3 regions of the Escherichia sp. MAL-1 genome follow, and region 1 is predicted to be linked to each of the others. Evidence: predicted binding sites of a transcription regulator. Region 1 holds the regulator's gene; each other region holds the start of a gene.

What was found. Region 1 encodes sigma-54, which starts transcription at its own class of promoters, with help from an activator protein. Its sites were predicted from a motif close to GTTGGCACANNTTTCGCTNT; they were not measured.
Region 2: a site for sigma-54 is predicted at 7,949-7,968, ahead of glnA (glutamate--ammonia ligase). Genes of this name have one in related genera too.
Region 3: a site for sigma-54 is predicted at 8,214-8,233, ahead of glnK (P-II family nitrogen regulator). Genes of this name have one in related genera too.

The regions. Positions count from the first base shown of each region.
Region 1 covers NZ_CM129609.1:526,497-536,757, reverse strand. Annotated here, with positions in the region: gene kdsD (arabinose-5-phosphate isomerase KdsD) at 1-627, shown strand, start outside; gene kdsC (3-deoxy-manno-octulosonate-8-phosphatase KdsC) at 648-1,214, shown strand; gene lptC (LPS export ABC transporter periplasmic protein LptC) at 1,211-1,786, shown strand; gene lptA (lipopolysaccharide ABC transporter substrate-binding protein LptA) at 1,755-2,312, shown strand; gene lptB (LPS export ABC transporter ATP-binding protein) at 2,319-3,044, shown strand; gene rpoN (RNA polymerase factor sigma-54) at 3,092-4,525, shown strand; gene hpf (ribosome hibernation promoting factor) at 4,548-4,835, shown strand; gene ptsN (PTS IIA-like nitrogen regulatory protein PtsN) at 4,953-5,444, shown strand; gene rapZ (RNase adapter RapZ) at 5,490-6,344, shown strand; gene npr (PTS phosphocarrier protein NPr) at 6,341-6,613, shown strand; gene yrbL (PhoP regulatory network protein YrbL) at 6,826-7,458, shown strand; gene mtgA (monofunctional biosynthetic peptidoglycan transglycosylase) at 7,455-8,183, opposite strand; gene elbB (isoprenoid biosynthesis glyoxalase ElbB) at 8,180-8,833, opposite strand; gene arcB (aerobic respiration two-component sensor histidine kinase ArcB) at 9,063-10,261, opposite strand, start outside.
Region 2 covers NZ_CM129609.1:4,757,877-4,768,137, reverse strand. Annotated here, with positions in the region: gene yihA (ribosome biogenesis GTP-binding protein YihA/YsxC) at 8-640, opposite strand; partial or broken gene ACU8XX_RS23730 (hypothetical protein) at 937-1,103, shown strand; gene yihI (Der GTPase-activating protein YihI) at 1,222-1,728, shown strand; gene hemN (oxygen-independent coproporphyrinogen III oxidase) at 1,917-3,290, shown strand; gene ACU8XX_RS23715 (YshB family small membrane protein) at 3,480-3,590, opposite strand; gene glnG (nitrogen regulation protein NR(I)) at 3,702-5,111, opposite strand; gene glnL (nitrogen regulation protein NR(II)) at 5,123-6,172, opposite strand; gene glnA (glutamate--ammonia ligase) at 6,458-7,867, opposite strand; gene typA (ribosome-dependent GTPase TypA) at 8,240-10,063, shown strand.
Region 3 covers NZ_CM129609.1:3,634,988-3,645,248, forward strand. Annotated here, with positions in the region: gene tomB (Hha toxicity modulator TomB) at 53-427, shown strand; gene ACU8XX_RS18125 (HHA domain-containing protein) at 453-671, shown strand; gene maa (maltose O-acetyltransferase) at 843-1,394, shown strand; gene ACU8XX_RS18135 (YlaC family protein) at 1,510-1,980, shown strand; gene pdeB (cyclic-guanylate-specific phosphodiesterase PdeB) at 2,144-3,694, shown strand; gene ACU8XX_RS18145 (DUF1428 domain-containing protein) at 3,736-4,089, opposite strand; RNA gene ffs (signal recognition particle sRNA small type) at 4,209-4,305, opposite strand; gene ACU8XX_RS18155 (MGMT family protein) at 4,468-4,779, shown strand; gene ACU8XX_RS18160 (YbaY family lipoprotein) at 4,810-5,382, opposite strand; gene tesB (acyl-CoA thioesterase II) at 5,600-6,460, shown strand; gene amtB (ammonium transporter AmtB) at 6,509-7,795, opposite strand; gene glnK (P-II family nitrogen regulator) at 7,825-8,163, opposite strand; gene ACU8XX_RS18180 (SmdB family multidrug efflux ABC transporter permease/ATP-binding protein) at 8,344-10,125, opposite strand; gene ACU8XX_RS18185 (SmdA family multidrug ABC transporter permease/ATP-binding protein) at 10,118-10,261, opposite strand, start outside.

The DNA of each region.
Region 1 (10,261 bases):
CGTCTTCACGTACCGTTAATCTGCATCACCGGTCGCCCGGAGAGCAGCATGGCGCGCGCCGCAGATGTGCATCTGTGTGTTAAAGTAGCGAAAGAAGCCTGTCCGTTAGGGCTGGCACCGACCAGCAGCACCACCGCCACGCTGGTTATGGGCGATGCCCTCGCTGTCGCGCTGTTAAAAGCACGCGGCTTTACTGCTGAAGATTTTGCGCTCTCACACCCAGGCGGCGCACTGGGTCGTAAACTTCTGCTGCGCGTAAACGATATTATGCATACGGGCGATGAGATCCCGCATGTTAAGAAAACGGCCAGTCTGCGTGACGCATTGCTGGAAGTTACCCGCAAAAATCTTGGTATGACTGTCATTTGCGATGACAATATGATGATTGAAGGCATCTTTACCGACGGTGATTTACGCCGTGTCTTCGATATGGGCGTGGATGTTCGTCAGTTAAGTATTGCCGATGTGATGACGCCGGGGGGAATACGTGTGCGCCCTGGCATTCTGGCCGTTGAGGCACTGAACTTAATGCAGTCCCGCCATATCACCTCCGTGATGGTTGCCGATGGCGACCATTTACTCGGTGTGTTACATATGCATGATTTACTGCGTGCAGGCGTAGTGTAAAGATTCAAGGATAAACAACAATGAGCAAAGCAGGTGCGTCGCTTGCGACCTGTTACGGCCCTGTCAGCGCCGACGTTATGGCAAAAGCAGAGAACATTCGTCTGCTGATCCTCGACGTTGATGGCGTACTGTCAGATGGCCTGATTTATATGGGCAATAACGGCGAAGAGCTGAAAGCGTTCAATGTTCGTGACGGTTATGGCATTCGTTGTGCGCTCACCTCTGATATTGAAGTCGCTATCATTACCGGGCGAAAGGCTAAACTGGTAGAAGATCGTTGTGCCACATTGGGGATCACTCACTTGTATCAGGGGCAGTCAAACAAACTGATCGCCTTTAGCGATCTGCTGGAAAAACTGGCGATTGCCCCGGAAAATGTGGCTTATGTCGGCGATGATCTCATCGACTGGCCGGTAATGGAAAAAGTGGGTTTAAGCGTCGCCGTGGCCGATGCGCATCCACTGTTGATCCCGCGCGCCGATTACGTGACGCGCATTGCTGGCGGTCGTGGCGCAGTGCGCGAAGTTTGCGACTTATTACTCCTGGCGCAGGGCAAACTGGATGAAGCCAAAGGGCAATCGATATGAGTAAAGCCAGACGTTGGGTTATCATTGTGCTATCACTGGCGGTTCTGGTGATGATCGGCATTAATATGGCCGAAAAAGACGATACCGCCCAGGTGGTCGTCAACAACAATGATCCCACCTATAAAAGCGAGCATACGGACACGCTCGTCTATAACCCAGAAGGGGCACTAAGCTATCGATTGATTGCTCAACACGTTGAATATTATTCCGATCAGGCCGTTTCGTGGTTTACGCAGCCGGTACTTACCACGTTTGATAAGGATAAAATCCCGACATGGTCCGTAAAAGCAGATAAAGCCAAGCTGACCAATGACCGGATGCTCTATTTATATGGACACGTTGAAGTCAACGCACTTGTGCCGGACTCTCAACTTCGCAGAATCACGACGGATAACGCGCAGATCAATCTGGTGACGCAGGATGTTACCTCTGAAGACCTCGTCACGTTATACGGAACAACATTTAACTCCAGCGGTCTGAAAATGCGCGGCAACTTACGCAGCAAGAACGCCGAGCTGATTGAAAAGGTTAGAACATCCTATGAAATTCAAAACAAACAAACTCAGCCTTAATCTTGTGCTTGCCAGCTCACTTCTGGCCGCCAGCATTCCGGCATTTGCCGTAACCGGAGACACTGATCAGCCGATCCACATTGAATCGGACCAGCAATCTCTTGATATGCAAGGCAACGTGGTTACCTTTACCGGTAATGTCATCGTCACCCAGGGCACCATCAAAATTAATGCCGACAAAGTGGTCGTTACCCGTCCGGGCGGCGAACAAGGTAAAGAAGTGATTGACGGCTACGGTAAACCGGCAACGTTCTACCAGATGCAGGACAACGGTAAACCCGTTGAAGGTCACGCTTCCCAGATGCACTACGAACTGGCAAAAGATTTTGTCGTTCTGACGGGTAATGCTTATCTGCAGCAGGTCGATAGCAACATTAAGGGCGATAAGATCACTTACCTGGTGAAAGAGCAGAAAATGCAGGCTTTCAGCGACAAAGGCAAGCGCGTAACCACCGTTCTGGTGCCGTCGCAGCTGCAGGATAAAAACAACAAAGGCCAGACCCCGGCACAGAAGAAGGGTAATTAATTCGTTATGGCAACATTAACTGCAAAGAACCTTGCAAAAGCCTATAAAGGCCGTCGCGTGGTAGAAGACGTCAGCCTGACCGTCAACTCCGGGGAAATCGTCGGTCTGCTGGGGCCAAACGGTGCCGGTAAGACCACCACTTTCTACATGGTTGTAGGCATTGTGCCGCGCGATGCGGGCAACATCATTATTGATGATGACGATATCAGTCTGCTGCCACTGCATGCACGCGCGCGCCGCGGTATCGGCTATCTGCCACAGGAAGCCTCCATTTTCCGTCGCCTCAGCGTTTACGATAACCTGATGGCGGTACTGCAAATTCGTGACGACTTGTCTGCTGAACAACGTGAAGACCGCGCGAACGAGCTGATGGAAGAGTTTCACATTGAGCACCTGCGTGACAGCATGGGGCAGTCACTCTCCGGGGGTGAACGTCGCCGTGTAGAAATTGCCCGCGCACTGGCTGCGAATCCGAAATTTATTCTGCTCGACGAACCGTTTGCCGGGGTTGACCCGATCTCGGTTATCGACATTAAACGCATCATTGAGCACCTGCGCGACAGCGGCCTGGGCGTGCTGATCACTGACCACAACGTGCGTGAAACACTGGCGGTTTGTGAACGCGCTTATATCGTCAGTCAGGGGCATTTGATCGCCCACGGCACGCCTACAGAAATCTTACAAGACGAACACGTTAAGCGTGTATACCTTGGGGAAGACTTCAGACTCTGATAGGGTAGAAGTTTGCGACGTTTTAGCAGGAGAGTACGATTCTGAACATGAAGCAAGGTTTGCAACTCAGGCTTAGCCAACAACTGGCGATGACGCCACAGCTCCAACAGGCAATTCGTCTGTTGCAGTTGTCGACGCTGGAACTTCAGCAGGAGCTACAGCAGGCGCTGGAGAGTAATCCGCTGCTTGAGCAAATCGACACTCATGAAGAAATCGACACCCGCGAAACGCAAGACAGTGAAACGCTGGACACCGCCGACGCGCTCGAACAAAAAGAGATGCCGGAAGAGCTGCCGCTCGATGCCAGTTGGGACACCATTTACACCGCTGGTACACCATCCGGCACCAGCGGTGACTACATTGACGATGAGCTGCCGGTCTATCAGGGCGAAACGACGCAGACCTTGCAGGATTACCTGATGTGGCAGGTCGAGCTGACACCGTTTTCCGACACTGACCGCGCTATTGCTACCTCTATCGTCGATGCCGTTGATGACACCGGTTATCTGACTGTCCCGCTGGAAGATATTCTCGAAAGTATGGGCGATGAAGAGATCGACATCGACGAGGTTGAAGCCGTCCTTAAGCGGATCCAACGGTTTGATCCGGTCGGTGTAGCGGCAAAAGATCTGCGTGACTGCCTGCTAATCCAACTCTCCCAATTCGATAAAACCACGCCGTGGCTGGAAGAGGCCAGATTGATCATTAGCGATCATCTCGATCTGTTAGCCAATCACGACTTCCGCACTTTAATGCGCGTCACGCGTCTGAAAGAAGATGTGCTGAAAGAAGCCGTCAATCTGATCCAGTCGCTCGATCCGCGCCCCGGGCAGTCGATCCAGACTGGCGAACCTGAGTATGTCATTCCAGATGTGCTGGTGCGTAAGCATAACGGTCACTGGACAGTAGAACTCAACAGTGACAGCATTCCGCGTCTGCAAATCAACCAGCACTACGCCTCGATGTGCAATAACGCTCGCAATGATGGTGACAGCCAGTTTATCCGCAGCAATCTGCAGGATGCCAAATGGTTGATCAAGAGTCTGGAAAGCCGTAACGATACGCTACTGCGCGTGAGTCGCTGTATCGTTGAACAGCAGCAAGCCTTCTTTGAGCAAGGCGAAGAATATATGAAACCGATGGTACTGGCCGATATCGCCCAGGCTGTCGAAATGCATGAATCGACGATATCTCGCGTGACCACGCAAAAATACCTGCATAGTCCACGAGGCATTTTTGAACTGAAGTATTTCTTTTCCAGTCACGTCAATACCGAGGGCGGCGGCGAAGCTTCCTCCACGGCGATTCGTGCGCTGGTGAAGAAATTAATCGCGGCGGAAAACCCAGCGAAACCGTTGAGCGACAGCAAGTTAACCTCTTTGCTGTCGGAACAAGGTATCATGGTGGCACGCCGCACTGTTGCGAAGTACCGAGAGTCTTTATCCATTCCGCCGTCAAACCAGCGTAAACAACTCGTTTGACCCAACCGATAAGGAAGACACTATGCAGCTCAACATTACCGGAAATAACGTCGAGATCACCGAGGCACTGCGCGAATTTGTTACAGCCAAATTTGCCAAACTTGAGCAATATTTTGACCGAATCAACCAGGTCTATGTTGTTCTGAAAGTGGAGAAAGTCACCCACACCTCAGATGCAACACTGCATGTAAACGGTGGTGAAATTCATGCCAGCGCGGAAGGTCAGGACATGTACGCTGCCATTGATGGCTTAATTGATAAGCTGGCACGCCAGTTGACCAAACATAAAGATAAACTGAAACAACACTAATTGTCCGGGCAATTAGCATGTGCATGGCGGCCTGTTGTGCGGCACAACGGGCCATTTGTACGGTTAATGCTCCGAGCCTGTTCCACTGTTTGAGTGGGCAGGTTCTTAGGTGAAATTATGACAAATAATGATACAACTCTACAGCTTAGCAGTGTTCTTAACAGGGAATGTACGCGAAGCCGCGTCCACTGTCAGAGCAAAAAACGCGCCCTGGAAATCATCAGCGAGCTGGCGGCGAAACAACTTAGCCTGCCGCCTCAGGTGGTTTTTGAAGCTATCCTGACGCGGGAAAAAATGGGCAGTACCGGTATCGGCAATGGTATTGCAATTCCGCATGGCAAACTGGAAGAAGATACTCTGCGTGCCGTTGGCGTTTTCGTTCAGCTCGAAACGCCTATAGCTTTCGATGCCATCGACAACCAACCGGTGGACTTACTTTTTGCCCTGCTGGTGCCGGCAGACCAAACTAAAACGCACCTGCATACTCTGTCGCTGGTGGCGAAACGTCTGGCGGACAAAACCATCTGCCGCCGTTTACGCGCAGCCCAGAGCGATGAAGAGCTATATCAAATCATTACGGATACCGAAGGTACTCCGGATGAAGCGTAGTTATTCGGTAATGTCTCTTTTAGACGTTGTGAGGAGAAACAGTACATGGTACTGATGATCGTCAGCGGACGTTCAGGTTCAGGTAAATCTGTCGCCCTGCGTGCGCTGGAAGATATGGGTTTTTACTGCGTGGATAACCTTCCCGTAGTGTTGTTACCTGATCTGGCTCGAACCCTGGCCGATCGCGAGATTTCTGCCGCCGTCAGCATTGATGTTCGTAATATGCCGGAGTCACCAGAAATATTCGAACAGGCGATGAGTAACCTGCCTGACGCTTTCTCACCGCAACTACTGTTCCTGGATGCCGACCGTAATACCTTAATTCGTCGTTACAGTGACACGCGCCGACTGCATCCGCTTTCCAGCAAAAACCTGTCGCTGGAAAGTGCTATCGACAAAGAAAGCGATCTGCTGGAGCCTCTGCGTTCGCGAGCGGATCTGATTGTCGATACCTCAGAAATGTCCGTTCACGAGCTGGCTGAAATGCTGCGTACCCGTCTGCTGGGTAAACGTGAACGCGAACTGACAATGGTCTTTGAGTCTTTCGGCTTCAAACACGGTATCCCTATCGATGCAGATTACGTCTTTGACGTGCGCTTCTTGCCGAACCCGCACTGGGATCCGAAACTGCGTCCAATGACAGGTCTTGATAAGCCTGTCGCCGCGTTCCTCGACCGCCACACAGAAGTACACAATTTTATCTACCAGACGCGAAGCTATCTTGAGCTATGGTTACCTATGCTGGAAACCAACAACCGTAGCTACCTGACGGTCGCCATTGGTTGTACCGGCGGGAAGCACCGTTCGGTGTATATTGCAGAGCAACTGGCTGACTACTTCCGCTCGCGCGGTAAAAACGTCCAGTCACGCCATCGTACGCTGGAAAAACGTAAACCATGACCGTCAAGCAAACTGTTGAAATCACAAACAAGCTGGGCATGCATGCCCGGCCTGCAATGAAGCTGTTTGAATTAATGCAGGGTTTTGACGCTGAAGTGCTGTTACGTAATGACGAAGGCACCGAGGCTGAAGCCAACAGCGTTATTGCGCTGCTGATGTTGGATTCTGCCAAAGGACGGCAGATTGAAGTTGAAGCGACCGGTCCACAAGAAGAGGAAGCACTGGCCGCCGTTATCGCCCTCTTTAACTCTGGTTTTGATGAAGATTAATCTTCATCACTTTGACATTCAAATCCCTTCAAGCTCCCCCGGCAATAAGAAAAGCGCGTACTGAAATCGTTCTCAATCAACGTCATTTGTACATTTTGTGCGCTTTTCACTTTCAGAAGAACCTTAAGAAAACCTTAAGAAGCATTGTTTAGGTTTTGTTTAAGTTAATCGACCATACTGGAGATCGTCAGAAAATATTTCCAGGAGATGGCATGATTCGCTTATCTGAACAAAGTCCCCTGGGCACCGGAAGACATCGGAAATGTTATGCGCATCCGGAAGATGCCCAACGCTGTATCAAGATTGTCTACCATCGTGGCGATGGTGGCGATAAAGAGATCCGCCGTGAGTTAAAGTATTACGCGCATCTTGGTCGTCGGTTAAAAGACTGGAGTGGAATACCGCGCTATCACGGTACCGTTGAGACGGATTGCGGAACCGGTTATGTCTACGATGTGATTGCCGATTTCGACGGCAAGCCCTCCATTACGCTGACCGAATTTGCTGAACAATGCCGTTACGAAGAAGACGTTGCACAACTGCGCCAGTTACTGAAACAGCTGAAGCGTTATTTGCAGGATAACCGTATCGTGACGATGTCGCTGAAGCCGCAGAATATCCTCTGTCATCGCATCAGTGAGTCAGAGGTTATCCCCGTCGTCTGCGACAACATTGGTGAAAGCACATTGATTCCACTGGCAACCTGGTCGAAGTGGTGTTGTCTGCGTAAGCAAGAGCGGTTATGGAAACGATTTATCGCCCAACCGGCGCTGGCTATTGCCCTGCAGAAAGATCTGCAACCTCGTGAGAGCAAAACGCTGGCCCTCACTTCGCGCGAAGCTTAATCCAGCTGGTGTTGTTGCATAAACGGCTCACCGCCTAACTGATACATCTGCCGTAAAATCCACGCCTGACGGCTATGCACGTAGCCCGATGGCGCGGAGACTTTGAAACGACGTGGATTAGGTAATACAGCTGCCAGTAATGCAGCTTCCGATCGGGTAAGTTTGCTCGCGGGTTTGTGGAAATAACGTTGTGCCGCAGCTTCGACGCCAAACACACCGTCGCCAAATTCGGCGATATTCAGGTAAACCGTCAGGATACGCTTTTTGCTCCAGACCGTTTCTATCCCCAGCGTTAATCCAGCTTCCAGCCCTTTTCGTACCCAGCTACGCCCATCCCATAAAAAGAGATTTTTGGCTGTCTGCTGAGAAATCGTTGATGCACCGCGAATACGGTTTTCATTGCGCTCGTTGTGCGCCAGGGCTTTCTCAATGGAAGCGACATCAAAGCCCCAGTGCTCAGGAAATTTCTGATCTTCTGCGGCAATCACCGCCAGTCCCATCCATGGCGAGATTTGATCCATACTGACCCAGTCAGAATGTGCCACGTAACGAAAATTGCCATGCAGCCAGGCGCTGACCTGTCGCTCGACCATTACCGCTGAGAAGGGAACAGGCGCAACGCTAAACAACGCGATGCCCCCGCCCCAGAAAACGGCGAGGACAACCATTAACCGCAAAAGAAAACGGCGAACGAAACTAAACACCGTTAAGCGGCTTTTACTCATTCAGCCAGAACCAGCACGCGGGATACCAGCTTATCAATGCCGCTCGCCGCTTCTGCAATGTTCTGCGCCAGCATATATGCTGGGGTGGTGACAATCTTATTGTCTTCATCAACCACGATATCATCGACAGGACAGGGCACATGCTCCGCGCCCATCTCTTCCAGCACTTCTGCGGTATCGATATCAGTACCGATGGTCAAACGCAGCGGGAAATCGAAAATTTTCGGCAGCATCGCCGGGGCAATACACATAAAACCAAGCGGTTTTCCGGCCTGATGCATCGCTTGTGCCAGCGCCTTTAATTCACGGTCAACGGTGCATTCGCTACCAAGACTGGCAAAATTGCTTAAATTCTTCGCCGCGCCAAACCCCCCCGGCACAATCAACGCATCCAGTTCAGCGGCATCGGCCTGGGCCAGAGGACGGATTTCACCGCGCGTTATTCGTGCCGCTTCAATCAGCACATTGCGCGTTTCCGTCATCGCCTCGCCAGTTAAATGGTTGATAACATCAACCTGCTGCTTATCCGGTGCAAAGCAGACCGCCTGCGCACCGCTGCGTGAAATAGCTAACAACGTCAACACCGCTTCATGAATTTCAGAACCGTCATAGACGCCGCATCCGCTCAGAATTACGCCAATTTTCTTCATTGTGATCATCCTTTCGCAATTGACTGAAACACATTAATTTTTTTAATAAAAATGGTACGCATCACACATTTAACTGATTCATGTAACAAATCATTTAAGTTTTGCTATCTTAACTGCGTGCGGCCTGAAAAACAGTGCTGTGCCCTTGTAACTCATCATAATAATTTACGGCGCAGCCAAGTTTTCCCTGGTGTTGGCGCAGTATTCGCGCACCCCGGTCTAGCCGGGGTCATTTTTTAGTGGCTTTTGCCACCCACGCTTTCAGCACTTCTACGTCGTGACGCCACTCTTCTTTCATCTCTTCAATCCATTCACCGACGTTATCTTCCCAGGCCGGAAGGTCAGGAGACTGAATTTGCTGACCCAGCTGTTGCAGATGGCGTAACCCCACTGACCCCGCCGCACCTTTAATTTTATGTCCTTCCTCAACAATGCCTTTTTTATCCTGCGCCGTCAGATTCGACTCCAGCACGCTGACATAGCCCGGCATCATCTTCTCAAACACCGCTAACCCGTCGGTGATCAGCTTCGGTCCTACAAGTTCGAGATACTGTTCCAGCATGGGAATATCGAGCAATGCTTCTGATTTACTGTTCTCTTCTGTCGTCACCGTACTCTCCTCATCATCCTGGGTATCCCAGAATTTCTTGATCATCGCGGTTAGCGCCGGAACAGAAAGCGGCTTACTCAGCACATCATCCATTCCAGCATTGAGGTACTCTTGTTTGTCTTTCAGCACGTTAGCGGTTAAGGCCACCAGCGGCGGTAAATCCTCGCGCGGATAACGTTTCGTCAGTTCACGAGAGATATCCAGCCCGGTCATATCTGGCAACTGAATATCCAGCAACACCAGGTCGTATTCGCCCGGTTTAAACATCTCCAGCGCCGCCTTGCCGGTCATGGCGACATCAACGCTGTTACCTAATTTTTCCAGCACAGAACGCGCAACAATCACGTTCAGTTCAATGTCTTCCACCAGCAGCACATTCAGCGCCGGTAAAGGCATATCGTCTTCATCAAACGCATCATCGACCTCTTCTGCTACCGACGGTGCGTGGATCGTCAACGTAAAGGTTGAACCTTTGCCCTGTTCGCTGGTAACCGTAATATCGCCGCCCATATTTTTCGCCAGACGACGAGAAACGGCCAGACCAATACCGGTGCCGGTGGCAGGTTTACCGCCATGACTGTCTTTCACCTGGTAATACATGGCGAAAATTTTATCCAGCTCATCCTGCGGAATGCCGATACCAGAGTCTTCCACTTCAAAATGCAGCATATCGCCTTCATCGTAGCGCACGCGCACGGTAACCTGGCCTTGCTGGGTGAATTTGACGGCGTTACTGATGAGGTTCCACAGGATCTGCCGTAAACGCGTCCCGTCGGTAATGACCTGATGCGGTAATGGCAGCGTCGGCTCCAGGTTAA
Region 2 (10,261 bases), 700 kb from region 1:
AAGAAAATTATTCGCCGTCCTGCGTTTCTTCTACAGGCTGCATCTCGCTAAACCAGGTATCCAGTTTCTGCCGCAGCTTGTCCACGCCTTGTTTCTTCAACGAAGAAAACGTTTCAACCTGCACATCACCGTTAAACGCCAGTACAGCTTCACGCACCATATTCAATTGCGCTTTACGTGCGCCGCTTGCCAGTTTGTCCGCTTTGGTCAGCAGCACCAGAACGGCGATATTGCTGTCTACCGCCCACTCAATCATCTGCTGATCCAAATCTTTCAGCGGATGGCGAATATCCATTAGCACCACCAGACCTTGCAGGCTCTGACGTTTTTCGAGGTATTCGCCGAGCGCACGCTGCCATTTGCGCTTCATCTCTTCCGGGACTTCCGCATAACCGTACCCAGGCAAGTCAACCAGACGCTTGCCGTCAGCCACTTCAAACAGGTTGATAAGCTGGGTGCGCCCTGGGGTTTTTGAGGTACGAGCCAGGCTTTTCTGGTTAGTCAGCGTGTTCAGCGCGCTGGATTTACCTGCGTTGGAACGGCCTGCAAAAGCCACTTCAATTCCGGTATCGGAAGGTAGGTGGCGAATATCAGGCGCACTCATCACAAAATGCGTCTGTTGATAATTCAAATTAGTCAAAGCGGTCGTCTCCGTCAGTCAAAGCTTTGTGGCGATTATACCTGAACCATAATAAAAGGCGGATTTTTCGGCGTGAGCGTTGTAAGTAAAAGCCATACGCTTTGTGAGACATTGCCGATAGTCTTTATGCGAAATAGCAGAGAAAATTCTGCGATGCATGTCAAATAAGCTATATAAATCAGTGAATTGCTTTTATATAAAACTCTGAAAATGTGCAAATACTGATGGCGGTTGATTGTTTGTTTAAAGCAAAGGCGTAAAGTAGCACCCATAGAGCGAGGACGCTAACAGGAACAATGACTCAGGATGAGGGTCAGGAGCGCCAGGAGGCGAAGACAGAGGATTGTCAGGAAGACAAACGTCCGGAGACGTAATTAAACGGAAATGGAATCAACACGGATTGTTCTGGCTAATGGAAAAACAGGGTGTGTTGGCGGCCTGCAAGGATTGTAAGACCCGTTAAGGGTTATGAGTCAGGAAAAAAGGCGACAGAGTAATCTGTCGCCTTTTTTCTTTGCTTGCTTTCTGTTAGATTCCGCCGCAAATCTATACTGAATAAAACGGCTAAAAGACGAACCATTATGAAACCATCTTCACCATCACGCAGCAAAGGTCATGCAAAAGCGCGTCGCAAAACGCGCGAAGAGCTGAATCAGGAAGCTCGTGACCGCAAGCGTCAGAAAAAACGTCGTGGTCATGCGCCGGGCAGCCGCGCAGCGGGCGGTAACACCACGTCAGGCAGCAAAGGCCAGAACGCACCAAAAGATCCACGTATTGGCAGTAAAACCCCTATTCCATTGGGCGTGACTGAAAAAGTCACCAAACAGCACAAACCGAAGAGTGAGAAACCTATGCTTTCACCGCAGGCGGAGTTGGAATTACTGGAAACGGATGAGCGTCTGGATGCGCTGCTGGAACGTCTGGAAGCAGGCGAAACCCTGAGTGCCGAAGAGCAATCCTGGGTGGATGCTAAACTGGATCGTATTGATGAGTTGATGCAGAAACTCGGCCTCTCTTATGACGATGACGAAGAAGAGGAAGAAGACGAGAAGCAAGAAGACATGATGCGTCTGCTGCGGGGCAACTAACGGATTGCCGCCATGGGCCTTCCCGTTCTGCTGATAACCCTTCCGGTTATATGTTATCTGGTGTGGTTATTCGTTAAACTACAGCGGTTGTCGCGGCGACAAAAGTGGCTGCGCAACCGGCTGATGACCCGAAACGGGCATCCGCCGGTACGCCGTAGCCGCCAGAGACGCCATCGGAAGGAGTGAGCATGTCTGTACAGCAAATCGACTGGGATCTGGCCCTGATCCAGAAATATAACTATTCCGGGCCACGATACACCTCGTACCCGACCGCGCTGGAGTTTTCAGAAGACTTCGGCGAACAGGCGTTTTTACAAGCCGTGGCGCGCTATCCTGAGCGTCCATTATCTCTCTACGTACATATCCCGTTCTGCCATAAACTTTGTTACTTCTGCGGTTGCAATAAGATTGTTACTCGCCAGCAGCACAAGGCCGATCAGTATCTGGACGCGCTGGAGCAAGAAATCGTCCATCGTGCACCGCTGTTCGCCGGGCGTCACGTCAGCCAATTGCACTGGGGCGGCGGAACGCCGACGTATCTGAATAAAGCGCAAATCAGCCGCCTGATGAAGCTGCTGCGCGAAAACTTCCAGTTCAATGCCGATGCGGAGATTTCGATCGAAGTCGATCCGCGGGAAATCGAACTGGATGTACTCGATCATTTACGCGCCGAAGGCTTTAATCGCCTGAGCATGGGCGTGCAGGACTTCAACAAAGAAGTGCAACGTCTGGTTAACCGCGAGCAGGATGAAGAGTTCATCTTTGCACTGCTTAACCATGCGCGTGAGATTGGTTTTACCTCCACCAACATCGACCTGATTTACGGCCTGCCGAAACAGACGCCGGAGAGTTTCGCCTTTACCCTGAAACGTGTGGCGGAGCTGAACCCCGATCGTCTGAGTGTCTTTAACTACGCGCATCTGCCGACCATTTTTGCTGCTCAGCGCAAAATCAAAGATGCTGACCTGCCGAGTCCGCAGCAAAAACTCGATATCCTGCAGGAAACCATCGCCTTCCTGACGCAATCGGGCTATCAGTTTATCGGTATGGATCACTTTGCCCGTCCGGATGACGAGCTGGCGGTGGCCCAGCGTGAAGGCGTGCTGCATCGTAACTTCCAGGGCTACACCACTCAGGGCGATACCGATCTGCTGGGGATGGGCGTTTCCGCCATCAGCATGATTGGCGACTGCTACGCGCAGAACCAGAAAGAGTTGAAGCAGTACTATCAGCAAGTGGATGAACAAGGCAATGCGCTGTGGCGTGGTATTGCGCTAACGCGTGATGACTGTATTCGCCGCGATGTGATTAAGTCGCTCATCTGCAACTTCCGTCTGGATTACGCCCCTATTGAGAAACAGTGGGATTTGCACTTCGCTGATTACTTTGCGGAAGATCTCAAGCTGCTCGCCCCGTTAGCAAAAGATGGGCTGGTGGATGTGGATGAGAAGGGAATACAGGTGACGGCGAAAGGTCGCTTGCTGATCCGCAACATTTGCATGTGCTTTGATACCTATCTGCGCCAGAAAGCGCGGATGCAGCAGTTCTCACGGGTGATTTAAATAGTGAATGGCGCTTCGTTTACAAAGTAGAAAACGAAAGCGCCATCAATGTGCTGAGAACAAGATTGCCTGATGCGCTACGCTTATCAGGCCTACAAAACCTGTTGAAAATATTGCTTTTGTAGGCCGGATAAGGCGTTCACGCCGCATCCGGCATGAACAAAGAGCACTTCATCAGCAATCTGAAACTCAACTAAACAGCCCAATCATTGCGGCACACAGCACGGCAGCAACGGCAGTTTGCGGTGTGTGGCTGTCAACTGCGCCACTCGATACCAGATTAATTATTGATTCCAGCATAATGACTCTCCCCGTTTTCCGGGCAAGATCATACTGAACTTATCGGAACAGTAAAGCGTAAAATACCAGCAATTTGCGCTCAATAATCAATCTTTACACACAAGCTGTGAATCACTCCATCCCCAGCTCTTTTAACTTACGCGTCAGGGTGTTGCGGCCCCAGCCGAGTAGCCGCGCCGCTTCCTGTTTATGCCCCTGCGTATGTCGCAACGCGGTCGTCAGTAACGTCCGCTCCAGCTCTGGCTGCGCTTCGGAAAGCAGATTTTGATGACCGGAACGCAGCGCTCTGTCTGCCCACTGCGCAAGAAGCGTCGCCCAACTGTCCGGTTGCATTTGCGAAGTACTCTCCGCAACCGTTGATTCAAACAGTTCGCCGGGCAAATCCTGAATCAACACTTCCTGCCCGGCGGCCATCACCGTTAGCCAGCGGCAGGTGTTTTCCAGCTGGCGCACGTTGCCTGGCCACGCCAGACGCGTCAGAGCAGCTTCGGTTTCCGGATGCAGTAACTTCGCTTCTACGCCCAGTTCGTGCGCGGCAACCTGTAAAAAATGGCGCGCCAGACGGGGAATATCTTCCCGACGTTCGCGCAGCGGCGGCAGATGAACGCGGATAACGTTCAGGCGGTGGAACAGATCCTCACGGAACTTACCTTCCTGCACTCGCTGTTCGAGATTCTGGTGAGTGGCAGCGATAATCCGCACATCCACTTTCACCGGCGCATAGCCGCCAACGCGGTAAAACTGACCGTCTGCCAGCACGCGCAGCAAACGCGTCTGCACATCCAGCGGCATATCACCAATTTCGTCGAGGAATAATGTACCGCCATCGGCCTGTTCAAAACGCCCCTGACGAATGGTATTCGCGCCAGTAAACGCGCCTTTCTCGTGGCCAAACAGTTCTGATTCGATCAAATCTTTTGGGATAGCTGCCATATTCAGCGCGATAAACGGCGCTTTGGCGCGCGGACTGTGGCGATGCAGGGCATGAGCGACCAGTTCTTTACCGGTGCCGGATTCGCCGTTAATCAGCACGCTAATAGAAGAACGCGAAAGCCGACCGATAATACGGAACACGTCCTGCATGGCTGGCGCTTCGCCGATGATATCGGTCGTTGGGCCGTTAAGCTGAATATTACGCGGCTGCTGCTGTTCCTGGTAATGACTGATAGCGCGCTCAACCAGCGCCACTGCTTCGTCGATATCAAACGGTTTGGGCAGATAATCAAACGCCCCTTGTTGATAGGCGCTGACGGCAGCATCCAGATCGGAATGTGCGGTCATAATGATGACCGGAAGCATTGGATGGCGCTGTTTAATCTGCTTGAGCAGCGCCAGCCCGTCCATTCCCGGCATACGGATATCTGAAAGCAGCACATCCGGCGTTTTGCTCGCCAGCGCCTCCAGTACTTCCGCGCCGTTCTCAAATGTCGTACAGGTTAAACCCGCTCCAGCGAGCGCACGTTCAAGCACCCAACGGATGGAACTATCGTCATCGACTACCCAGACTATCCCTCGTTGCATAAACGTCACCTTTATTTCCTGATAGGCAGGTAAACCGAGAACTCGGTATGCCCTGGCCAACTGGTAAATTCAATTTTGCCTGAATGCTGATCAATCAAATTACGAGCGATGGATAAGCCAAGCCCGGTGCCACCTTCGCGGCCGCTGACCATCGGGTAAAACAGCGTATCCTGCAAATGAGGCGGAATGCCCGGCCCGTTATCTTCCACATCAATCCGCGCCGCCAGCCGGTAGCGCTCGCCGTGTAAGGTCAGTTGAAACGCGGTGCGGGTACGCAGAATGATTTCACCGCCTTCCGGCCCCAGCGCCTGTAGCGCATTGCGCACAATATTCAGCAAGACCTGTTCAATTTGATCCGGGTCGTGCGCCAGTTCCGGCAGGCTGGGATCGTAATCACGAATCAACCGCACGTTGTCCGGCAGTTCCATCGACACCAGCGTTACCACGCGTTCAGCCACTTTGTGAATACTTTCGGTAACGCGCGTACCGGGCAGCTGCGGCCCCAACAGACGGTCGACCAGATTTCGCAGCCGGTCCGCCTGTTCGATAATCACTTTGGTATATTCGAGTAGTGATGGGTCAGGTAACGCTTTGCTGAGCAGCTGCGCCGCGCCACGTAAACCGCCAAGCGGATTTTTAATCTCATGTGCCAGGCCGCGCACTAAATCACGGGCAGCAACCTGCTGGGCGTGCTGTAGCTGTTCCTGACTTAAGCGGCGCTGGTTATCCATCGGAGCCATCTCCAGCAGGATCATGCCGTCCGGCATACGCTGGGCCGTCACAGAAAGGATATGCGAGCGCCCGTCGATGACCAGCGTCACTTCGTTATCGGTAAAACCTTGCCCCGCCTCCAGACTTTCTTGCATCAGCTCGATATTTAATGAGAAGTAGCTCAACAGTTCCGGTAACGGTGTACCAAACAATTTGCGGGAGCTTTGGGCGAGCAGTTGTTGCGCGGCGGGGTTGGCGTAATGGATCGCCAGGTTGTCATCGATTAACAAAATACTGTTAATCAGCGAGTTGAGGATCTGCCCAGCATCGGGCTGCGTGCCTGTTGCCATAAAGCAGTCTCCTGAACAGGTTGCACCATTTTAGTGCATTATAGCTTTTTACGGATAAAAAGCGCGAAGCATCAGAGAATTGACGGAGAAAAAAGCCCATGCAGAGATGGGCTACAGATAGCTGACAAACTTCACGTTGGAGAGCGACTCACCTGCTCCGGCCTACCACATCATCACCGTGTAGGCCGGATAAGACGCATTTGCGTCGCATCCGGCGTGATGTGCTTGCCACCGATCCCAGGCCTGCCAGAGACAGGCGAAAAGTTTCCACGGCAACTAAAACACTTAGACGCTGTAGTACAGCTCAAACTCTACCGGATGCGGAGTCATACGCACGCGGTCATCTTCTTCGCGACGCAGTGCGATGTACGCATCAATTGCTTCGTCAGTGAACACGCCACCGGCTTTCAGGAACTCGCGGTCCAGATCCAGTTCGTTCAGTGCTTCTTCCAGAGAGCCTGCAACCTGTGGGATCTCTTTCGCTTCTTCTGGCGGCAGGTCATACAGGTTTTTGTCCATGGCTTCGCCCGGATGGATCTTGTTCTTGATACCATCAAGACCGGCCATCAGCAGGGCAGCAAAGCACAGGTACGGGTTAGCTGCCGGATCCGGGAAACGTACTTCGATACGACGTGCTTTCGGAGAAGAAACCACCGGAATACGGATAGACGCAGAACGGTTACGCGCAGAGTAAGCCAGCATTACCGGTGCTTCATAGCCCGGGACCAGACGCTTATAAGAGTTGGTGGTCGGGTTTGCCAGGGCGTTAATCGCTTTAGCGTGTTTGATTACGCCGCCAATGTAGTACAGCGCCTGCTCAGACAGACCTGCGTATTTGTCGCCTGCGAACAGGTTAACGCCGTTTTTAGACAGAGACATGTGGCAGTGCATACCGGAGCCGTTATCACCGAACATCGGTTTTGGCATAAAGGTCGCGGTTTTACCGAAGCGGTGCGCTACGTTGTGCACAACATATTTGTAGATCTGAATTTCGTCAGCTTTTTTGGTCATGGTATTGAAGCGGGTAGCCACTTCGTTCTGACCAGCAGTCGCTACTTCGTGGTGATGGGCTTCAACCACCAGGCCCATCTGTTCCATCACCAGACACATTTCAGAACGAATATCCTGAGCAGAGTCTACCGGCGGAACCGGGAAGTAACCGCCTTTCACTGCCGGACGGTGACCTTTGTTACCACCTTCATATTGGGTGGAGGAGTTCCATGCGCCTTCGATATCGTCGATAGCAACGTGAGAACCGGAGATAGATGATCCGAAACGGATGTCATCGAACAGGAAGAATTCAGGTTCTGGCCCGAACAGTACGGTGTCGGCAATGCCAGTGGAACGCAGGTAATCTTCGGCGCGCTTCGCAATGGAGCGCGGGTCACGGTCATAGCCTTGCAGGGTGCCAGGTTCAAGGATGTCGCAACGGATAATCAGGGTGGAGTCGGCGAAGAACGGGTCAATCACTGCGGTGGATGCGTCTGGCATCAGCACCATGTCGGACTCGTTAATGCCTTTCCAGCCGCCAATCGAGGAGCCGTCAAACATTTTGCCTTCTTCGAAGAATTCAGCATTCACCTGATGAGCAGGGATAGTGACGTGCTGTTCTTTACCTTTAGTATCGGTGAAGCGCAAATCAACAAACTTCACTTCGTGCTCGTTCAGCATCGTCAGTACGTGTTCAGCGGACATACTTTAACTCTCCTGGATTGGTCATGGTCGTCGTGGTAACGAAATCTGCAATTATTTTGGCCGTGTCGCCGTAAAAAAGATAAAGCGAAATCTGTGCCAACTTTTAAATTGCCCCTAAAAGGCGTTATCATGCGCACCATCGTGCAAAAGGGCTGCACCACGATGTGAATGTTGCACCAATATAGTGCTTCAATGGAAACATTAAGCACCATGTTGGTGCAATGACCTTTGGATAACCCTTTTTATGCTCCGTGAAAGCGATCACAAAGGGACTCTGCAATACTTGTTTGCGGAGGATGTTTGTGATCCTGTTTTGTAGTGCGATTAATCCGTGTACAATAACGCGCTATTTCTAATGCCTGAGGCAAAGTTGTGATCGAAAAATTGCGTAATATCGCCATCATCGCGCACGTAGACCATGGTAAAACCACCCTGGTAGACAAGCTGCTCCAACAATCCGGTACGTTCGACTCTCGTGCCGAAACCCAAGAGCGCGTGATGGACTCCAACGATTTGGAGAAAGAGCGTGGGATTACCATCCTCGCGAAAAACACCGCTATCAAATGGAATGATTACCGTATCAACATCGTTGATACCCCGGGGCACGCCGACTTCGGTGGTGAAGTTGAACGTGTAATGTCCATGGTAGACTCAGTGCTGCTGGTGGTTGACGCATTTGACGGCCCGATGCCGCAAACGCGCTTCGTAACCAAAAAAGCGTTTGCTTACGGCCTGAAGCCGATTGTTGTTATCAACAAAGTTGACCGCCCTGGCGCGCGTCCTGATTGGGTTGTGGATCAGGTATTCGATCTGTTCGTTAACCTCGACGCGACCGACGAGCAGCTGGACTTCCCGATCGTTTACGCTTCTGCGCTGAACGGTATCGCGGGTCTGGACCACGAAGATATGGCGGAAGACATGACCCCGCTGTATCAGGCGATTGTTGATCACGTTCCTGCGCCGGACGTTGACCTTGACGGTCCGTTCCAGATGCAGATTTCTCAGCTCGATTACAACAGCTATGTTGGCGTTATCGGCATTGGCCGCATCAAGCGCGGTAAAGTGAAGCCGAACCAGCAGGTCACTATCATCGATAGCGAAGGCAAAACCCGCAACGCGAAAGTCGGTAAAGTGCTGGGCCACCTCGGTCTGGAACGTATCGAAACCGATCTGGCGGAAGCTGGCGATATCGTTGCGATCACGGGCCTTGGCGAACTGAACATTTCTGACACCGTTTGCGACACGCAAAACGTTGAAGCGCTGCCGGCACTCTCCGTTGATGAGCCGACCGTTTCTATGTTCTTCTGCGTTAACACCTCGCCGTTCTGCGGTAAAGAAGGTAAGTTCGTAACGTCTCGTCAGATCCTGGATCGTCTGAACAAAGAACTGGTACACAACGTTGCGCTGCGCGTAGAAGAAACCGAAGACGCCGATGCGTTCCGCGTTTCTGGTCGTGGCGAACTGCACCTGTCTGTTCTGATCGAAAACATGCGTCGTGAAGGTTTCGAACTGGCGGTATCCCGTCCGAAAGTTATCTTCCGTGAAATCGACGGTCGTAAACAAGAGCCGTATGAAAACGTGACTCTGGACGTTGAAGAACAGCATCAGGGTTCTGTAATGCAGGCGCTGGGCGAACGTAAAGGCGACCTGAAAAACATGAATCCAGACGGTAAAGGCCGCGTACGTCTCGACTACGTGATCCCAAGCCGTGGTCTGATTGGCTTCCGTTCTGAGTTCATGACCATGACTTCCGGTACTGGTCTGCTGTACTCCACCTTCAGCCACTACGACGACGTACGTCCGGGTGAAGTGGGTCAGCGTCAGAACGGCGTACTGATCTCTAACGGTCAGGGTAAAGCGGTCGCGTTCGCGCTGTTCGGTCTGCAGGATCGCGGTAAGCTGTTCCTCGGTCACGGTGCAGAAGTTTACGAAGGTCAGATTATCGGTATTCATAGCCGCTCTAACGACCTGACTGTAAACTGCCTGACCGGTAAGAAACTGACCAACATGCGTGCTTCCGGTACTGACGAAGCCGTTGTTCTGGTTCCGCCTATCCGCATGACTCTGGAACAAGCTCTGGAGTTCATCGATGATGACGAACTGGTAGAAGTGACCCCGACCTCTATCCGTATTCGTAAACGTCACCTGACGGAAAACGATCGTCGTCGCGCCAACCGCGCACCGAAAGACGATTAATTTCGTTTTTTAGTCATAAAAAACCTGCCAGCGATGGCAGGTTTTTTTTTGCCTGTCGTGAGCACTCAGCAATGCGAGTATCTCCCTTATAAGTCTGTGGTTACGTCAATAGAGAGCTTTGTCACAATTATCTGCAAAGTCATACGCCGTTAATTGCTTTCTTTTTTGGCGTAAGCGTAAGATGCCTCATCTGGTTTA
Region 3 (10,261 bases), 1.8 Mb from region 1:
TTTCCATCCCGAAAGGTGTCCGTTAGTTCAACCGCTAAGAAGGGGACGCGTTATGGATGAATACTCACCCAAAAGACATGATATCGCACAGCTTAAGTTTCTCTGTGAAACCCTGTATCATGACTGCCTTGCAAACCTTGAAGAAAGCAATCATGGCTGGGTTAACGACCCAACCTCGGCGATCAACCTCCAGTTGAATGAACTGATTGAGCATATTGCGACCTTCGCACTTAATTACAAAATTAAGTATAATGAAGACAATAAGCTCATTGAGCAGATCGACGAATATCTGGATGACACCTTTATGTTGTTCAGTAGTTATGGTATTAATATGCAGGATCTTCAGAAATGGCGGAAGTCAGGTAATCGACTATTCCGTTGTTTTGTCAATGCGACGAAAGAGAATCCTGCGAGTTTATCTTGTTAGAATTATTACAACCATGGGTAGAAGTATGTCCGAAAAACCTTTAACGAAAACCGATTATTTAATGCGTTTACGTCGTTGCCAGACAATTGACACGCTGGAGCGTGTTATCGAGAAAAATAAATACGAATTATCAGATAATGAACTGGCGGTATTTTACTCAGCCGCAGATCACCGCCTCGCCGAATTGACCATGAATAAACTGTACGACAAGATCCCTTCCTCAGTTTGGAAATTTATTCGCTAATAAATAATTCGCTTTCGGAGCTATAACCGGCTGTTTATTAAGAATTTTATACTTTTTCGCCATGAAAACATACCCTATGTGATCTTTATCACACAGATGTAATGGGAACGTTCTCTTCACTGACTTTTCGTCTTACTGTGTTGCCGCATTTTCAGCAACCTGAGGTCAGTAATGAGCACAGAAAAAGAAAAGATGATTGCTAGTGAGTTGTATCGCTCGGCAGATGAGACGTTATCTCGCGATCGCCTGCGCGCTCGTCAGCTTATTCACCGATACAATCATTCCTTGGCGGAAGAGCACACATTACGCCAGCAAATTCTCGCTGATCTATTCGGTCAGGTGACAGAGGCTTATATTGAGCCAACGTTTCGCTGTGACTATGGCTATAACATTTTTCTCGGTAATAATTTTTTCGCCAACTTCGATTGCGTGATGCTTGATGTCTGCCCTATTCGCATCGGTGATAACTGTATGTTGGCACCAGGCGTTCATATCTACACGGCAACACATCCCATCGACCCTGTAGCACGTAATAGCGGTGCTGAACTGGGGAAACCCGTCACCATCGGTAATAACGTCTGGATTGGCGGACGCGCGGTCATTAACCCTGGTGTGACCATTGGTGATAACGTCGTGGTAGCCTCAGGTGCAGTTGTCACAAAAGATGTCCCGGACAACGTTGTCGTGGGCGGTAATCCAGCCAGAATAATTAAAAAATTGTAATCGGTTTTTCGCAACTGTTATGCAAAATTGTGGTAGATCTGTTACTTCCCCTCTACTATTCCCACGTTAAAATAGGGTGTTCCCTGGAAAGTTGCAGATACCACGAAGGCAAACGATGACCGAAATACAACGCCTGCTGACCGAAACGATTGAGTCTCTGAATACCCGCGAAAAACGCGACAACAAACCCCGCTTTAGTATCAGTTTTATCCGTAAACATCCGGGGCTGTTTATCGGTATGTACGTTGCTTTTTTTGCCACCCTGGCGGTGATGTTGCAGTCCGAAACGCTGTCAGGCTCTGTCTGGCTACTGGTTGTATTATTTATCCTGCTTAATGGTTTCTTCTTTTTCGATGTCTACCCACGCTACCGCTATGAAGATATCGACGTGCTGGATTTCCGCGTTTGCTATAACGGCGAATGGTACAACACGCGCTTTGTACCTGCCGCGCTGGTTGAAGCCATCTTGAACTCTCCGCGTGTCGCGGATGTTCATAAGGAACAACTGCAAAAAATGATCGTCCGTAAAGGTGAACTGTCTTTTTACGATATTTTTACCCTCGCTCGCGCCGAATCAACATCTTAAGTTAGGGTTACATACCAGGCGTAAAGCTCTGCGCCTGGTCAAATGACAATGATCGTTTCCACCCATCACTTCATGAAATACCAGCTCTACCTCCTTATCTCCAGCCAGCCTTTTTCCACAATCAGATATACTTTCCCTACACTGTGTTAATAAGGATATGCTGGTGAGAACACGACATCTGGTCGGCCTTATTTCGGGAGTACTGATTCTTTCAGTATTGCTGCCTGTCGGCTTAAGCATCTGGCTGGCCCATCAGCAGGTAGAAACATCGTTTATTGAAGAGCTGGATACCTATTCCTCCCGCGTCGCTATTCGAGCCAATAAGGTGGCGACACAAGGGAAAGATGCGCTGCAGGAGCTGGAAAGATGGCAAGGCGCTGCCTGTAGCGAAGCCCATCTCATGGAAATGCGTCGGGTATCTTACAGTTATCGCTATATTCAGGAAGTGGCTTATATCGATAACAACGTTCCCCAGTGTTCGTCTCTGGAGCATGAAAGTCCGCCCGATACCTTCCCCGAGCCAGGTAAAATTTCGAAAGATGGTTATCGTGTCTGGTTAACATCGCATAACGATTTAGGCATTATCCGTTACATGGTCGCCATGGGAACGGCACATTATGTCGTCATGATCGACCCCGCTTCCTTTATTGATGTCATTCCCTATAGCTCATGGCAAATTGATGCCGCCATTATTGGCAATGCCCATAACGTTGTCATAACCAGCAGCGATGAAATTGCTCAGGGAATTATTACCAGGCTACAAAAAACACCCGGTGAGCATATCGAAAATAATGGAATCATTTACGATATCCTGCCCTTACCGGAGATGAATATTTCGATCATCACATGGGCTTCAACGAAAATGTTGCAGAAAGGCTGGCATCGGCAAGTCTTTATTTGGTTACCGCTCGGGTTGGTGATTGGCCTGCTGGCAGCGATGTTTGTGCTGCGTATTTTGCGCCGTATTCAGTCACCGCATCATCGGCTGCAGGATGCTATCGAAAATCGTGATATTTGCGTGCACTATCAGCCGATTGTCTCCTTAGCCAATGGCAAAATTGTCGGTGCTGAGGCACTGGCGCGCTGGCCGCAGACAGACGGTAGTTGGTTGTCACCAGATAGTTTTATTCCGCTGGCACAGCAAACGGGCCTTTCTGAGCCATTGACGCTACTGATTATAAGAAGCGTCTTTGAAGATATGGGCGACTGGCTGCGTCAGCATCCACAGCAGCATATTTCGATCAATCTTGAATCCCCCGTGCTCACCTCGGAAAAAATCCCGCAATTGCTGCGTGACATGATCAATCACTATCAGGTTAATCCCAGACAGATCGCGCTTGAACTCACTGAACGCGAGTTTGCCGATCCGAAAACCAGCGCCCCGATAATTTCTCGCTACCGGGAGGCGGGCCATGAAATTTATCTTGATGATTTTGGTACGGGGTATTCAAGTTTAAGTTATTTACAGGATCTGGATGTCGACATTCTGAAGATCGATAAATCTTTCGTTGATGCGCTGGAATATAAAAATGTCACGCCGCATATCATCGAAATGGCAAAAACACTGAAACTGAAAATGGTAGCGGAGGGAATCGAAACCAGTAAACAAGAAGAGTGGTTACGCCAGCATTGCGTGCACTACGGTCAGGGCTGGCTCTACAGCAAGGCATTACCGAAAGAAGATTTCTTACGCTGGGCCGAGCAACATTTGTGAATTTTTGGGCTGACGGCACGCCGCACAGCCCGTCACGCTACCTATTCGTCGATGATTGACTCGAATCCGCCATAGATCATTCGCTTGCCGTCAAACGGCATGGACTCGCCGAACTCTTTCATCCGTGGGTCCGACATCATCTTTTGATTAGCAGCGTCGCGGACCTCTTTTGAAGGGTATTCAATCCAGCTAAAGACAACCTCTTCATTCTCTTCCGCTTTCACCGCCATACGAAAATCGGTCACTTTGCCATCCGGTACATCGCTGGCCCAGCATTCGACAATACGAAGCGCGCCAAACTCTTTAAACAATGGCGCAGCCTTAGCGGCCATTTCCCGATAGGCATCCTTTTTATCGGCAGGAACGGCAACCACAAAACCATCAACATACTTCATCAGACATACCTCCGAAGCGTACTGCGCAGCCAGACAATTCTTGCGACGTCAGTTATGGTTAAAGTTTAGCCATGTTGGGATTTTTTGACGAAACGGTGGGAGGCAGAAATGGGTGGGGGCCCTGCCAGCTACATCCCGGCACACGCGTCATCTGCCTTGGCTGCTTCCTTCCGGACCTGACCTGGTAAACAGAGTAGCGTTGCGGGAGAACCAACAGAGCCCCCATTGAGAGCGTTGAGAACCAACGCGCAGGCGCATTATCACTGCTGCCCCGGCTAATTGCAACCCATCGCGTGCCAGATGCTGGTTTCTTGCGCAATGCGACTTCACTCGGGCGTTTTTCCAGATTATGCTGAAAAATTACCTCAGGAAGAAAAGATGGAAAAAGAAGATTCATTTCCCCAACGCGTCTGGCAAATCGTCGCCGCTATTCCCGAAGGCTATGTCACCACTTACGGTGATGTGGCGAAACTGGCGGGATCGCCCCGCGCCGCGCGCCAGGTGGGCGGTGTGTTAAAGCGTCTCCCTGAAGGCAGCACCTTACCCTGGCACCGGGTGGTTAATCGCCACGGCACAATTTCGCTAACCGGACCGGATTTACAGCGTCAGCGACAGGCATTACTGGCAGAAGGTGTGATGGTATCGGGAAGCGGGCAAATCGACTTGCAGCGTTATCGCTGGAACTACTAACCCTCTCCGGGCGGAGAGGGTTAACGTCGCTTAATATTGCGTAGGAGCTGGAACTGCCGAAGACGGATTCACCTGAGTTGGTGAAGTCGAAGGTACGGTAGTCGTTGCGCCACCGCTGGCCTGAACCGGCACGGCGGTTTGCTGTACCGGCACCAATGTCAGGTCGGCTTTAGTTCCGCCCTGGTTGATCACCGGCTGAACGGTATCGGTGATAAATACCAGTTTGTCATTCACGGTAATCGCCGCACTCAACAGAATACGCGCGTTCGGCTGAACATCTGCCGGGTTAAATGGCAGAACAAAGCTGAATGGTGACTGTTTACCTTCAGTACGCACCGCTTTCTGCGCCAGCACTTTTGACGGTGCATCGGCTAACGACGCGTCAGAAAGTGTCACGGTCAGCACAGCATCAGGCGGCAGTGCGACTTTCTGACGGATCCAGACGGTACCGGAGACATTCGGTTGCTGGATAGCTGGTTGTTGTGTTGCTGAAATAGACGTATTTGCAGCCGGTGCTGGCGTCTGAATATCCGCGCTTTTATCTGCGCAAGCCGCCAACGCAATCGCAACCGCTAAACCACTGGCCATGTGCACGAGTTTCATTCATTTCTCCTTATTATCAATGCACCAGCGGGCTAACTTTCCTCGCCGGAAGAGTGGTTAACAAAATAGTAACGTCAACAAGTGTGGCACACATCACGCATTTCTGCCTGTAATTAGCCCGTAATTCAGACCATTGCACCCATCGGACCAGTAGCAAATTTGCGTTATACTCAACTCACTTTGGCTTGCTGCGGCAGCTTTGTTACTGGAGAGTTATATGAGTCAGGCGCTAAAAAATTTACTGACATTGTTAAATCTGGAAAAAATTGAGGAAGGACTCTTTCGCGGCCAGAGTGAAGATTTAGGTTTACGCCAGGTGTTTGGCGGCCAGGTCGTGGGTCAGGCCTTGTATGCTGCAAAAGAGACCGTCCCTGAAGAGCGGCTGGTACATTCGTTTCACAGCTACTTTCTTCGCCCTGGCGATAGTAAGAAGCCGATTATTTATGATGTCGAAACGCTGCGTGACGGTAACAGCTTCAGCGCCCGCCGGGTTGCTGCTATTCAAAACGGCAAACCGATTTTTTATATGACTGCCTCTTTCCAGGCACCAGAAGCGGGTTTCGAACATCAAAAAACAATGCCGTCCGCGCCAGCGCCTGATGGCCTACCTTCGGAAACGCAAATCGCCCAATCGCTGGCGCACCTGCTGCCGCCAGTGCTGAAAGATAAATTCATCTGCGATCGTCCGCTGGAAGTCCGTCCGGTGGAGTTTCATAACCCACTGAAAGGTCACGTCGCAGAACCACATCGTCAGGTGTGGATCCGCGCAAATGGTAGCGTGCCGGATGACCTGCGCGTTCATCAGTATCTGCTCGGTTACGCTTCTGATCTTAACTTCCTGCCGGTAGCTCTACAGCCGCACGGCATCGGTTTTCTCGAACCGGGGATTCAGATTGCCACCATTGACCATTCCATGTGGTTCCATCGCCCGTTTAATTTGAATGAATGGCTGCTGTATAGCGTGGAGAGCACCTCGGCGTCCAGCGCACGTGGCTTTGTGCGCGGTGAGTTTTATACCCAAGACGGCGTACTGGTTGCCTCGACCGTTCAGGAAGGGGTGATGCGTAATCACAATTAAAAAAATAGCCGGAGGTGAAAACCGTCCGGCTGTTTTTTGCAGTGCTTGTTACGCGTTATAGGCATTCTCGCCGTGGCTGTTGACATCCAGCCCTTCTCGCTCCTGCTCTTCCGGTACACGCAGACCAACCGTCAGATCCGCCAATTTGTAGCCGATAAATGCCACAACACCGGACCAGACGATCGTAATGGCGATGCTTTCCAGCTGTACCAGCAACTGATGGCCCATCGTCACACCTTCAGCGAAGCCCACGCCGCCCAGCGAGCTGGCGGCAAAAATCCCGGTCATGATACAGCCGACAATGCCACAAACGCCGTGCACACCGAAGACATCGCAGGGATCATCCACCCGCAGCAAGCGTTTGAGCATGGTAACGCCCCACAAGCCCGCCAGACCAGCTACCACGCCGATAATCAACGCGCCGCCAACCCCAATGTAGCCGCAGGCTGGCGTCACGCCGACCAGACCGGCAATCGCGCCAGAACACGCCCCCAGCAGTGAAGGCTTACCACGCAGCGCCCATTCACCGAAGATCCAGCCAAGAATTGCCGCCGCCGTTGCGACCACAGTATTCACAAATGCCAGTGCCGCGATTTCATTCGCCGTGCCCGCTGACCCGGCGTTAAAGCCAAACCAACCGATATAGAGAATGGCAGTCCCGGTGAAGACCATCGGCAGGTTGTGCGGTTTAAACGCCTCTTTACCGAAGCCCACGCGTTTTCCTATCAGATACGCGCCCACCAGACCGGCGATTGCGGCGTTAATGTGCACCACGGTGCCACCCGCGAAATCCAGCGCACCGTGAGAAGCCAGCAAACCACCGCCCCACACCATATGCGCAATCGGAATGTAAGAGAGCGTCAGCCATACCACCACGAAAATCAACACAGCTGAGAAGCGGATTCGTTCCGCCAGCGCCCCAACTATCAAGCCGACGGTAATGCAGGCAAACGATCCCTGAAACGCCACGTGGATATACTGATAAATGCTGCCCATCACCGCCGTCAGTTCGATGTTTTTCAGCATCAACCAGTTAATGTTGCCGAAGAAGTTGTTGCCCTCACCAAACGCCAGCGAGTAACCGTAAACCACCCAGAGAATACAGACCAGTGCAAATGTCACCGTCACCTGCGTCAGCATCGACAGCACGTTTTTGCCGCGAATCAACCCACCGTAAAACAGGGCAATCCCCGGAATAGTCATAAACAGCACCAGCGCAGTACAAATCATCATAAACGCATTGTCGGCTTTATCGGCCACCGCAGGTGCAGCCATTACCAGTCCCGGAAGCATCGCCAGTGAAGCAAGCCCAGTTTTTATCGTCGCTATCTTCATTTTTCGTTCCTGTTGCTGTGTGCCAGAGATTACAGCGCCGCTTCGTCGGCTTCGCCGGTACGAATACGAATGACGCGTTGCAATTCAGCGACGAAGATTTTGCCGTCGCCAATTTTTCCGGTGTAAGCCGCCTTACTGACGATATCGATCACTTCATCGAGTTGGTCATCAGCAATCGCCACATCAATTTTTACTTTTGGCAGGAAATTGACGCTGTATTCCGCCCCCCGGTACAGCTCGGCATGCCCTTTCTGACGCCCGAAACCTTTCACTTCGGTGACGGTCAGGCCCTGAATACCAATGGAAGATAACGCTTCACGAACGTCTTCCAGCTTGAATGGTTTGATTATCACGGTCACCAGCTTCATAGATCCCCTCCGGTCAGAATTCGGTAATGGTTCTGCTACACGAAGAAGGTATTGCAAGCGGTGTGCCAGAAATGAAAAACGAGAAAGAGAGCAGGAAGTTAAGAAGTTTGAAAATGAAAACGCACTATGACAGTGCACAGTGCGTTACATTTTTGCACCAACGATGAAATATTGCGCTATTCAGGCGCTCAATGATTCCTCTTCACGCACGCTGGCTGCCAGCTCTTCGCCCGCAAGTTGCAGTTGATACATCTGCCAGTAGCGTCCCTGGGCCGCCAGCAGTTGCTGGTGAGTGCCCTGCTCCACGGCTTGCCCACGATGAAGCACCAGAATGGTGTCGGCATCAACAATGGTCGATAAGCGGTGAGCAATCACTACCAGCGTGGTATGTTCACGCACCGCCGCCAGAGCATGTTGAATCGCCTGTTCAGTACCGGAGTCAATGCTGGCGGTTGCCTCATCAAGGATCAGGATTTGCGGCGTCTCGACCAGCACGCGCGCCAGTGCCAGCAGTTGCTTTTGCCCAACTGAGAGATTATTCCCCTGCTCGCCCAGCGGCGTGTAAATACCGTCGCTCATGCTACGCGCCAGCTCCGCCAGTTGCACGGTTTCCAGCGCCTGCCAGACGCGTTCTTCGGAGATATCCCGCCCCAGCGTCACGTTGGCGAGGAAGGTATCCGCCAGCACCACCGGATCTTGCTGCACCATTGCCACGCCCTGGCGCAGCGCGCTGTGACTTAGCGAACTTAATGGACGACCATCAAGGCGAATCTCACCTTCCGTTAGCGGGTAATAGCCCATCAATAAACTGGCGAGGGTGCTTTTGCCACTGCCGGTATGCCCGACCAGCGCCACAAAATTGCGCGAAGGCACAGAGAGATTAATGTTCTTTAGCACCAGATTGTTATCGCGATAAGCAAATGACACGTTATCGACTTCGATGGTGCCGCTCTGTAAAGGGCGATCATCATTGCCATATTGCTGGCGCGGTCCGTCCATCAGCTCAAACACGCGCTCACCAGCAACAACAGCCTGTTGCAGCATCGCCTGCTGCGTGGTCAGTTCGATTAAGGGTTCGTTAAGTCGCCCAAGATAGCTGATAAACGCATACAACACGCCCACTTCAATGGTGCCGCTGGCGGAGAAGCCAAACAGCATCAACAAGCCACAAAGAATGAGCGATGAAAACAGACTCAGCAGCGGACGCAGCAGAAAACCGTCGAGGCGCAGGGTTTGCATCCTCGCCATATAGTGTGAACGACTGGCCTCCCCCATACGTTCGCCAAATCGCGCCTGCTGACGAAACTGCTGGATAACGCTCATGCCATTGATGATTTCGTTAAAGCCGTCGTTGATATCCGCCAGATAGGCGCGCACACGACGGACAATCGGCGTGCTGTAACGCTGGTATATCACCATTACCACCAGCACCACCGGGAAAATCATTATCGCCACCAGTGCCATTCGCCAGTCGAGGCTGAACATCGCCACCAGCATCGCGCCCACCAGCGCGGCACTGCGCAGGACAGTTGCCACTACGGTAACGTAGAGATCGCGGATCACTTCAGTGTCATTAGTGACGCGGGAAATCACCTGCCCGACGGGTTGGGTATCAAACTCGCTTAATGGCTGGCGTAACGCAGCATCCATCACGTCGGTACGCAACTGTTGCACTACGCCTACTGCCGCCCGATTAAACAGCAGCGACTGCGCGTAATGTAGCCCGGCGGCAAACAGTTGCAGCCCAACATACGCCGCAGCCAGCCCTGCAACCACTTTCAACGGCAGGTTATTTTTCGCTACCATATTGTCGATAAAATAGCTGATAAGCAGCGGCCCACTGACTTCTGCCGCCGCCGCAACCCACATCATCAGGACCGCAATCCCCAGCGGTTTACGCCACGGTGAACCGTACGCTAACAGGCGCTTGAGAGTCGGCCACAGTTGGCTAAAACTACGCATCGACGGCCTCCTCGCGATTTTCCGGAGCGTCGTCGAGCGCCGCCTCCAGTTGTTGATAGCGATACATATCGCGATACCAGCCGCTTTGTTGTGCCAGCACATCATGATTGCCACGCTGGGCGATATGTCCGTGCTG